Saccharicrinis fermentans DSM 9555 = JCM 21142: one gene and its partner. The protein of the gene in region 2 binds, or shares a complex with, the protein of the main gene of each other region. Links are inferred from orthologs where the notes say so. Each region holds a gene or a part of one and is shown on either strand. Other genes may lie near its edges.

What was found.
Region 1: the proteins of secA (region 2) and secY are in contact, whole or in part, in a crystal structure (PDB 3DIN), measured with the Thermotoga maritima proteins. The link is inferred for Saccharicrinis fermentans DSM 9555 = JCM 21142 from one-to-one orthologs. Residues at the interface, in WP_004082002.1 of Thermotoga maritima: Glu261, Ala262, Arg263, Lys300, Ala301, Arg302, Thr303, Ile304, Ile305, Leu323, Tyr324, Asp325, Pro326, Val329, Ser330, Tyr333, Ile336, Lys340, Phe345, Val349, Glu363, Phe364, Tyr374, Ser375, Gly376, Gly377, Glu393, Ile395, Thr482, Ser483; in WP_004081795.1 of Thermotoga maritima: Glu108, Gly109, Glu110, Glu111, Ala236, Glu237, Arg238, Arg239, Ile240, Thr241, Ile242, Gln243, Tyr244, Ala245, Arg246, Arg247, Val248, Thr249, Gly250, Arg251, Arg252, Val253, Tyr254, Gly256, Ala257, Ser258, Thr259, Tyr260, Leu261, Pro262.

What each region holds. Positions count from the first base shown.
Region 1 is NZ_KI912107.1:3,681,445-3,684,774, reverse strand. Bases 369-3,330 are described here. They hold secY (preprotein translocase subunit SecY), read left to right. Parts: upstream 369-1,167; coding sequence 1,168-2,493; downstream 2,494-3,330. Other genes in these bases: infA (translation initiation factor IF-1), read left to right, coding at 3,319-3,330; map (type I methionyl aminopeptidase), read left to right, coding at 2,516-3,301; rplO (50S ribosomal protein L15), read left to right, coding at 715-1,161; rpmD (50S ribosomal protein L30), read left to right, coding at 510-686; rpsE (30S ribosomal protein S5), read left to right, coding at 369-498. Also shown: more of rpsE, read left to right, coding at 1-368. UniProt on the Escherichia coli protein: The central subunit of the protein translocation channel SecYEG. Consists of two halves formed by TMs 1-5 and 6-10.
Region 2 is NZ_KI912107.1:2,527,367-2,532,001, forward strand. The notes cover bases 431-4,327. They hold secA (preprotein translocase subunit SecA), read right to left. Parts: upstream 3,940-4,327; coding sequence 631-3,939; downstream 431-630. Other genes in these bases: lgt (prolipoprotein diacylglyceryl transferase), read right to left, coding at 431-490; CYTFE_RS0110070 (hypothetical protein), read right to left, coding at 4,048-4,327. Also shown: more of lgt, read right to left, coding at 1-430; more of CYTFE_RS0110070, read right to left, coding at 4,328-4,452. UniProt on the Escherichia coli protein: Required for protein export, interacts with the SecYEG preprotein conducting channel.

The DNA of each region.
Region 1 (3,330 bases), 1.2 Mb from region 2 along the record:
GTAAGAAGTAATAACGACCTTGAGTTAAAGGATAGGTTAGTTGCCATTAACCGTGTAACCAAGGTTACCAAGGGTGGTAGAACTTTTAGTTTTTCTGCTATAGTTGTAGTTGGTAACGAAAATGGCATCGTAGGCTGGGGCTTAGGTAAAGCTAACGAAGTAACAACTGCAATAGCAAAAGGTGTGGAAGCCGCTAAAAAGAATCTAGTGAAAGTTCCTGTTTTTAAAGGAACAATACCTCACGAACAGTATAGTAAGTTTGGTGGAGCTAGCGTTTTTATGAAGCCTGCTTCTCACGGTACCGGGGTTAAAGCCGGTGGTGCGATGCGTGCTGTACTTGAAAGTGTTGGCGTAACGGACGTTTTGGCTAAGTCAAAAGGTTCATCAAACCCACATAACCTTGTAAAAGCTACTATTAATGCACTTAAGGAATTAAGAGACGCTCAAACGGTAGCTCAGCATAGAGGTGTTACGTTAGACAAAGTATTTAACGGATAAGGATAGCAAAAATGGCTAAAATAAAAGTAACTCAAGTTAAGAGTAAAATCGGTTCTACCGAACGTCAAAAAAGAACTTTGACGGCTCTTGGACTAACAAAAATTAATGCAACCAAAGAATTTGAGGCAACACCTCAAATTCTTGGTATGGTTGAAAAGGTGAGACACCTGGTTAGTATAGAAAAATAATTGATAACGAATTAAGTTAAATTTAGATATGGACTTAAGTAATTTAAAACCTGCAGAAGGTTCTACCAAAACAAGAAAAAGAATTGGTAGAGGACAAGGTTCTGGCCATGGTGGTACATCCACTCGTGGACATAAGGGTGCCAAGTCCAGATCTGGTTATTCAAGAAAAATTGGTTTCGAGGGTGGTCAAATGCCTTTACAGAGACGTGTTCCTAAATTCGGGTTTAAAAACATCAACAGGGTGGACTACAAGGCAATAAATATTGACTTGTTACAACAACTTGCCGAAAAGAACAATTTGTCTGTAATTGACGTGGACGTTCTTCGCGAAGCCGGATTTATCAGCAAGAATGACCGGGTGAAGATTCTTGGTAACGGAAATATTACTGCCAAAATTGAAGTGAAAGCTCATGCCTTTTCTAAATCAGCGGTGAGCGCAATCGAAGCGGCTCAAGGAACCGTTGTTAAACTGTAAATCACAATGAAACTGATCGAAACAATTCGCAACATTTGGAAAATTGAGGATCTTAAATCTCGTATTCTTACAACAATAGGACTGGTATTGGTTTACCGTTTAGGTTCTTTTATTGTATTGCCGGGTATTGATCCAACTCAATTAAGTGCATTAAAAGACCAAACTGCTGAAGGCGTTATGGGACTGTTAGATATGTTCTCAGGAGGTGCATTCTCTAATGCATCTATATTTGGCTTAGGTATTATGCCTTACATATCTGCATCTATTGTTATTCAACTTCTAGGAATCGCTGTTCCTTATTTTCAAAGGCTACAGCGTGAGGGCGAAAGCGGTAGACGTAAGATTAACCAGATTACACGTTATCTTACAGTTATCATACTATTGTTTCAATCACCAGCTTATTTGGCTAACCTTCCTGATGTAGCCGTTTCTTCTAATGGATTGATGTTTAGAATTACATCAATTGTCATACTTACAGCAGGTACTATGTTTGTAATGTGGTTAGGAGAGCGTATTACAGAAAAAGGAATTGGTAATGGTATATCACTGATTATTATGATCGGTATTATTGCCAGACTGCCATTTGCTGCTGTAGCAGAATTCGTATCTCGTCTTGAAGAAGGAGGCGGTTTGGTGATGTTGTTGATTGAGATTGTAGTTCTTTTCTTTGTGTTTGCAGGAACAATTTTGTTGGTACAGGGAACACGTCGTATTCCCGTGCAGTACGCTAAGCGTATTGTCGGAAATAAGCAATACGGCGGAGTTCGTCAATACATACCTTTGAAAGTGAATGCTGCTGGTGTAATGCCTATCATTTTTGCTCAGGCAATTATGTTTGTGCCTATTACATTGGCCGGATATGTAGGAGATGGTGGTAATAGTTGGTTTACATCGATGTTTGCCGATTTTACCGGAATTGGGTATAATGTTACATTTGCCTTTTTAATCATTGCCTTTACATACTTTTATACAGCTATTACAATCAATCCAACGCAGATGGCAGAGGACATGAAAAGAAATGGCGGTTTTATTCCCGGTGTGAAACCAGGAAAAAAAACCGTTGATTTTCTGGATTCAGTTATGTCTAAAATCACGCTGCCAGGATCGGTGTTCTTAGCTTTGGTGGCAATATTACCTGCTTTTGCAATGATTGCAGGTGTGGATAGGATGTTTGCTCAGTTTTATGGAGGTACTTCTCTGTTGATTCTTGTGGGTGTTGTGCTGGATACATTACAACAAATAGAGAGTCACTTGTTGATGCGTCACTACGACGGATTGATGAAATCAGGAAGAATTAAAGGTAGAACTGGTGGTGGACCTGCTGTTTACTAATTAATGAGAGGTCGTTCTTAAAATGATATATCTTAAAACAGACGAGGAAATTGAGTTACTTCGACAAAGTAACATGTTAGTAGCTAAAACACTTGGTGAGGTAGCTAAAATTATCAAACCCGGTGTTACTACCCTGGAACTGGATAGAGTGGCCGAGGAATTTATTAGGGATAATGGTGGTATCCCTGGTTTTTTAGATTACCAGGGATTTCCCAATACCCTTTGTACTTCGGTGAATGAACAAGTAGTACATGGAATACCTAATAATAAGCCATTGGAAAATGGTGATATTGTTTCGGTGGATTGTGGCGTATTGAAAAACGAATTTTATGGTGATTCGGCCTATACTTTCGAGGTGGGCGAAGTAAGTCAAGAAAAAAGAGATTTGTTGTTGACTACCAAAGAAGCACTTTATAAAGGAATTGAAAATGCAGTGGCCGGTAAGCGCTTGGGCGATATTGGAAATGCAGTGCAGCGACATAGTGAAGCCAGAGGTTATTCGGTGGTGCGCGAAATGGTAGGACATGGGGTTGGAAGAAACCTTCATGAAGCACCTGAAGTACCTAATTATGGTAGAAGAGGTAATGGTACCTTATTGAAGCCAGGAATGGTCATAGCCATTGAGCCAATGATTAATTTAGGTAAGCGTAATATTGTTCAGGAAAACGACGGTTGGACCATCAGGACGATCGATAAAAAGATATCAGCTCACTTCGAACACACTGTTGCAGTGGGAAAAAGTGAGGCAGATATACTTTCTAGTTTTAAATTTGTCGAAGAAATATTAACTTTGCAGTCTGAAAATTAAAAAAAAGGTAATATATTATGGCTAAACAA
Region 2 (4,635 bases):
CAAAACGAAATGCCCAAGGCACATCTGTAGCATGCCCGTATATTTCAGAATTCATCAGGTTACCCATTCGAATAAAAAAGGCAGCAAGAGCTGTTGGTATAACCACGCGATCCAAAGTCCATATAGGTGATTTCTTTGTGACTTTTTTAGAATATATAATGATGGCAATTACAATTCCCAAGGCACCACCATGACTAGCCAGACCACCTTTCCACACCATAAGTATCTCGTCCAAATGTTGTGAATAATAATCCCAACCATAAAAAAACACATGCCCCAATCTAGCTCCCACAATGGTGGCTATTACCACATACATAAACAATTTCTCCAACCAGGGCAATGGAATTTTTTCCCACTTAAACATCTTTTCCATCAGTTGATAACCCAACATAAAAGCGATGGCAAAAAACAATCCATAATATCGTACAGATATAGGACCCCATGAGAATATTTCGGGTTTTACGGTCCAGGTAACAAAGTCAAGTATCATAAAATTTTACTTATTTAGATAAAAGATAACCTGCAATACGGCAGGGAGGGAGACTTTATTCTAAAATCTCCCAACAATCAAACATATTATTTTGAACCTCCAAAGAAGCCACTTGAATTCCAACAGAACTCACTATTGCATTAGGCTTGCGCAGATTGCCCTTTCCCATGACACTGCTTATACTTTTTACCGCTGCCACAAGGACAAGGTTCGTTTCTTCCCACTTTTTTCTCTACACGAATTGGCTCAGCCTTCGGTTTCTCTTTCCTTTCTCCACCATTACCATCAAAGCCCTGTCTACTGGCAGTAAGTTTACTCAGGTCCTGGCGCTTACGAACCTCTTCTTGTCTGATTTCGTCCGGATCCTGAACTGGGATACTGGCTTTTACCAAAGTCGAAACCACATCCTTATTGGCCTGATCAAGCATGGTCTTAAACAACTCAAAAGACTCGAACTTATAAATCAACAAAGGATCTTTTTGTTCGTAGGAGGCATTCTGAACAGCCGTCCTCAAATCATCCAACTCACGCAAATGTTCCTTCCATGCATTATCAATAGTCATCAGGATAATCGATTTTTCGAAGGATTTCACCAACTCAGCACCATTTGACTCGTATGCTTTTTTAAGGTTTGTTGTAACCTGCATAATCCTTTGTCCATCAGTAAATGGAACCACTATATTTTGATATTGCTGCGATTTTGTTTCATACACATCCTTAATAACAGGCATTGCTTGAGCCGCAATAGCTTCTATTTTACGCTGGTATGCACTCCATACATCTCTATAAAGTTTATCCGCCAATTCAGCAGGATTACCCTTCAAAAACTCTTGGCTTCCAAAAGGTGAAGATACAGAGAACACACGTATCAAATCCATCTCGAAACCTTCATAGTCGGCATTACTATGATGTTCACTGATCATGCTTTCACATGTATCATAAATCATATTAGACAAGTCCACTTGAATACGCTCCCCATAGAGGGCGTGTCTACGTTTGGTATAAATCACCTCTCGTTGCGAATTCATCACATCATCATACTCCAATAATCGCTTACGAATACCAAAGTTATTTTCTTCTACTTTTTTCTGTGCACGCTCTATCGATTTGGTAATCATGGAATGTTGAATCACTTCACCATCCTCAACACCTAACCTATCCATATATTTCACGATTCTATCTGAACCGAACAAGCGCATCAAGTTATCCTCCAGGGACACAAAAAACTGAGAACTACCCACATCACCCTGACGACCGGCACGTCCTCTCAACTGACGATCCACACGGCGCGATTCATGACGTTCAGTACCTACAATAGCCAGACCACCAGCCGCTTTTACTTCTTCAGAAAGTTTAATATCGGTACCACGACCCGCCATATTGGTTGCAATGGTAACCACTCCACTACCTCCTGCTTCCGCAACAATATCAGCCTCACGTTGGTGTAATTTAGCATTCAATACGTTGTGTTTAATACCTCGTATTTTCAACATTCGACTTAACAGCTCAGATATTTCTACAGAGGTAGTACCCACCAGTACAGGACGTCCTTGTTTTACAAGATCAACAATTTCCTCAATAGCGGCATTATATTTTTCACGATTGGTTTTGTACACCTTATCATCCCTATCGTCTCTGGCTATAGGTTTATTGGTAGGTATCACCACCACGTCTAACTTGTAAATATCCCACAATTCTCCTGCTTCAGTTTGAGCCGTTCCGGTCATACCGGCCAACTTACGATACATCCTAAAATAATTCTGAAGCGTAATGGTAGCATAAGTTTGCGTGGCTGCCTCCACCTTCACACGTTCTTTAGCCTCAATTGCCTGGTGCAATCCATCCGAGTAACGACGGCCTTCCATAATACGACCAGTCTGCTCATCTACAATCTTCACCTTGTTATCCATCACTACATACTCTGTGTCTTTTTCAAACAAAGTATAAGCTTTGAGTAACTGGTTGATGGTATGCACACGTTCTGATTTCACACCATAACTTTGTAATAACTCATCTTTTTTGGCCAGTCTCTCTTTCTCATCCAATTCTGATTTTTCTAACTCTGCGATTTCTGAACCAATATCAGGCAACACAAAAAAGTTAGGATCATCAGAATCTCCTGTAATAATATCGATTCCTTTATCTGTTAATTCTATAGAATTATGCTTCTCGTCAATCACAAAATATAAGGGATCAGTAACCACATGCATATTCTTATTATTCTCCTGCATGTAAAAGTTCTCTGTCTTCAACATATGAGCCTTCATACCTGGCTCACTCAAGAACTTAATCAAAGGTTTATTACGAGGCAATCCCTTATAAGCGCGAAGCAGGAGCAACGATCCCTCTTCAACTACTTTTTTATCATTTGACTTTAATTTCTTTTTGGCATCCACCAATATACTTGAAACCAGTTGGCGCTGTGTTTCCACTAAGCGCTCCACTTTAGGTTTCAATTCTTCAAAAAGCTGATCATCACCCTTGGGAACAGGTCCTGAAATAATCAATGGCGTACGGGCATCGTCAATCAACACGGAGTCAACCTCATCCACAATCGCATAATTATGCTTACGTTGCACCAAATCCTCTGGTGATATCGCCATATTATCACGCAGGTAATCAAAACCAAATTCATTATTGGTACCAAATGCGATATCACTATTATAAGCTTTACGACGTTCATTGGAGTTAGGGCGGTGCTTATCAATACAATCTACCGAAAGACCATGAAACTGATACAAGGGCCCCATCCATTCGGAGTCACGTTTGGCCAGGTAATCATTCACCGTCACCACATGCACACCACGTCCAGTAAGTGCATTCAAAAACACAGGAAGTGTAGCCACCAATGTTTTACCCTCACCTGTTGCCATCTCAGCAATTTTTCCCTGATGAAGCGCTACCCCACCAAACAACTGCACATCATAGTGAATCATCTCCCAGGTAACCTTAGTTCCTCCTGCTTCCCAAGAATTATACCAGATGGCCTTATCTCCTTCTATCTCTACAAAATCGTGCACTGCTGCCAAGTCTCTATCAAAATCAGTAGCTGTAACTTCAATGGTTGAATTCTCAGTTAAACGACGGGCGGTATCTTTTAATATAGCAAAAGCTTCAGGAAGAATATCACCTAATATTTTCTCTAATTTATCATCGATCTCCTTTTCTATTGCATCAATCTCAGCATAAATCTTTTCCCTTTCTGTAATACCAACAGAACCATCTTCCGTTTTTGCCCTTAACTCAGCTACCCTATCCTGATCGTCCTTTATATAGGCGCTTATCCTAGTCCTTAAATCGTTACTCCGTTGACGTAATTCGTCATTGCTCAACTTTTCAAGCTCAGGAGAAACCTTTTTTACTAATTCTACTATTGGATTTAATTCTTTTAAATCTCTTTCATATTTGCTACCAAACAATTTGGTAACCATGTTATTTATAAATGCCATGCTTATTTTTAAATATACAGAAATAGAACACGCAGGTATCTATCTCAAAAATTAGGTACTTTGTAATGTTTTATAGAAAAAACCAATCGTTAACGATTCTTTTAAGAATCAACAAGAAAGAGGTCCTGCCCGATTATGAAAATGAACTCCATGAAAAGAATCGGAATAGAATAGTATTCCAACAATAATTTTTTTATGAATAAGAGGTATCAAATAGTGTTCAAACCTCAAATAAAATACAATAGGACAATAATCAACCGACAGACCAGGGACGGCCATGTGCGTTCTTCCAGATTCAATTAGACGGGTGATTTTTGATTTTGAGCCCGAAAAACTTCTTACTCTTTTATACTTACCTACACCTTTTATCTTATCGGCAGAAGAAATATCAAACTCAAACCCATAGCTGCGTAGAGTTTCGGCATTCAGATCTAACGTACCCCCCACACATGACGACACCGTCACTAACAGAGTGATACCCAAAACCTTAAATCGTGAAAAATCTTTCTTCATTTGCTATACCGAAATTCTAACGACGACAAATGTAATAAAAAAGACTTTTACATGAGAGATAATAGATAAGAGATCATTGATTTATTTATTAAACACATCATCTCATCCCCAAATATCTTTCTTGCTTCAGTCCCATAAGAACAAGAATAGTTGAGCTATTTTTATAAAATAGACACTTCCTTT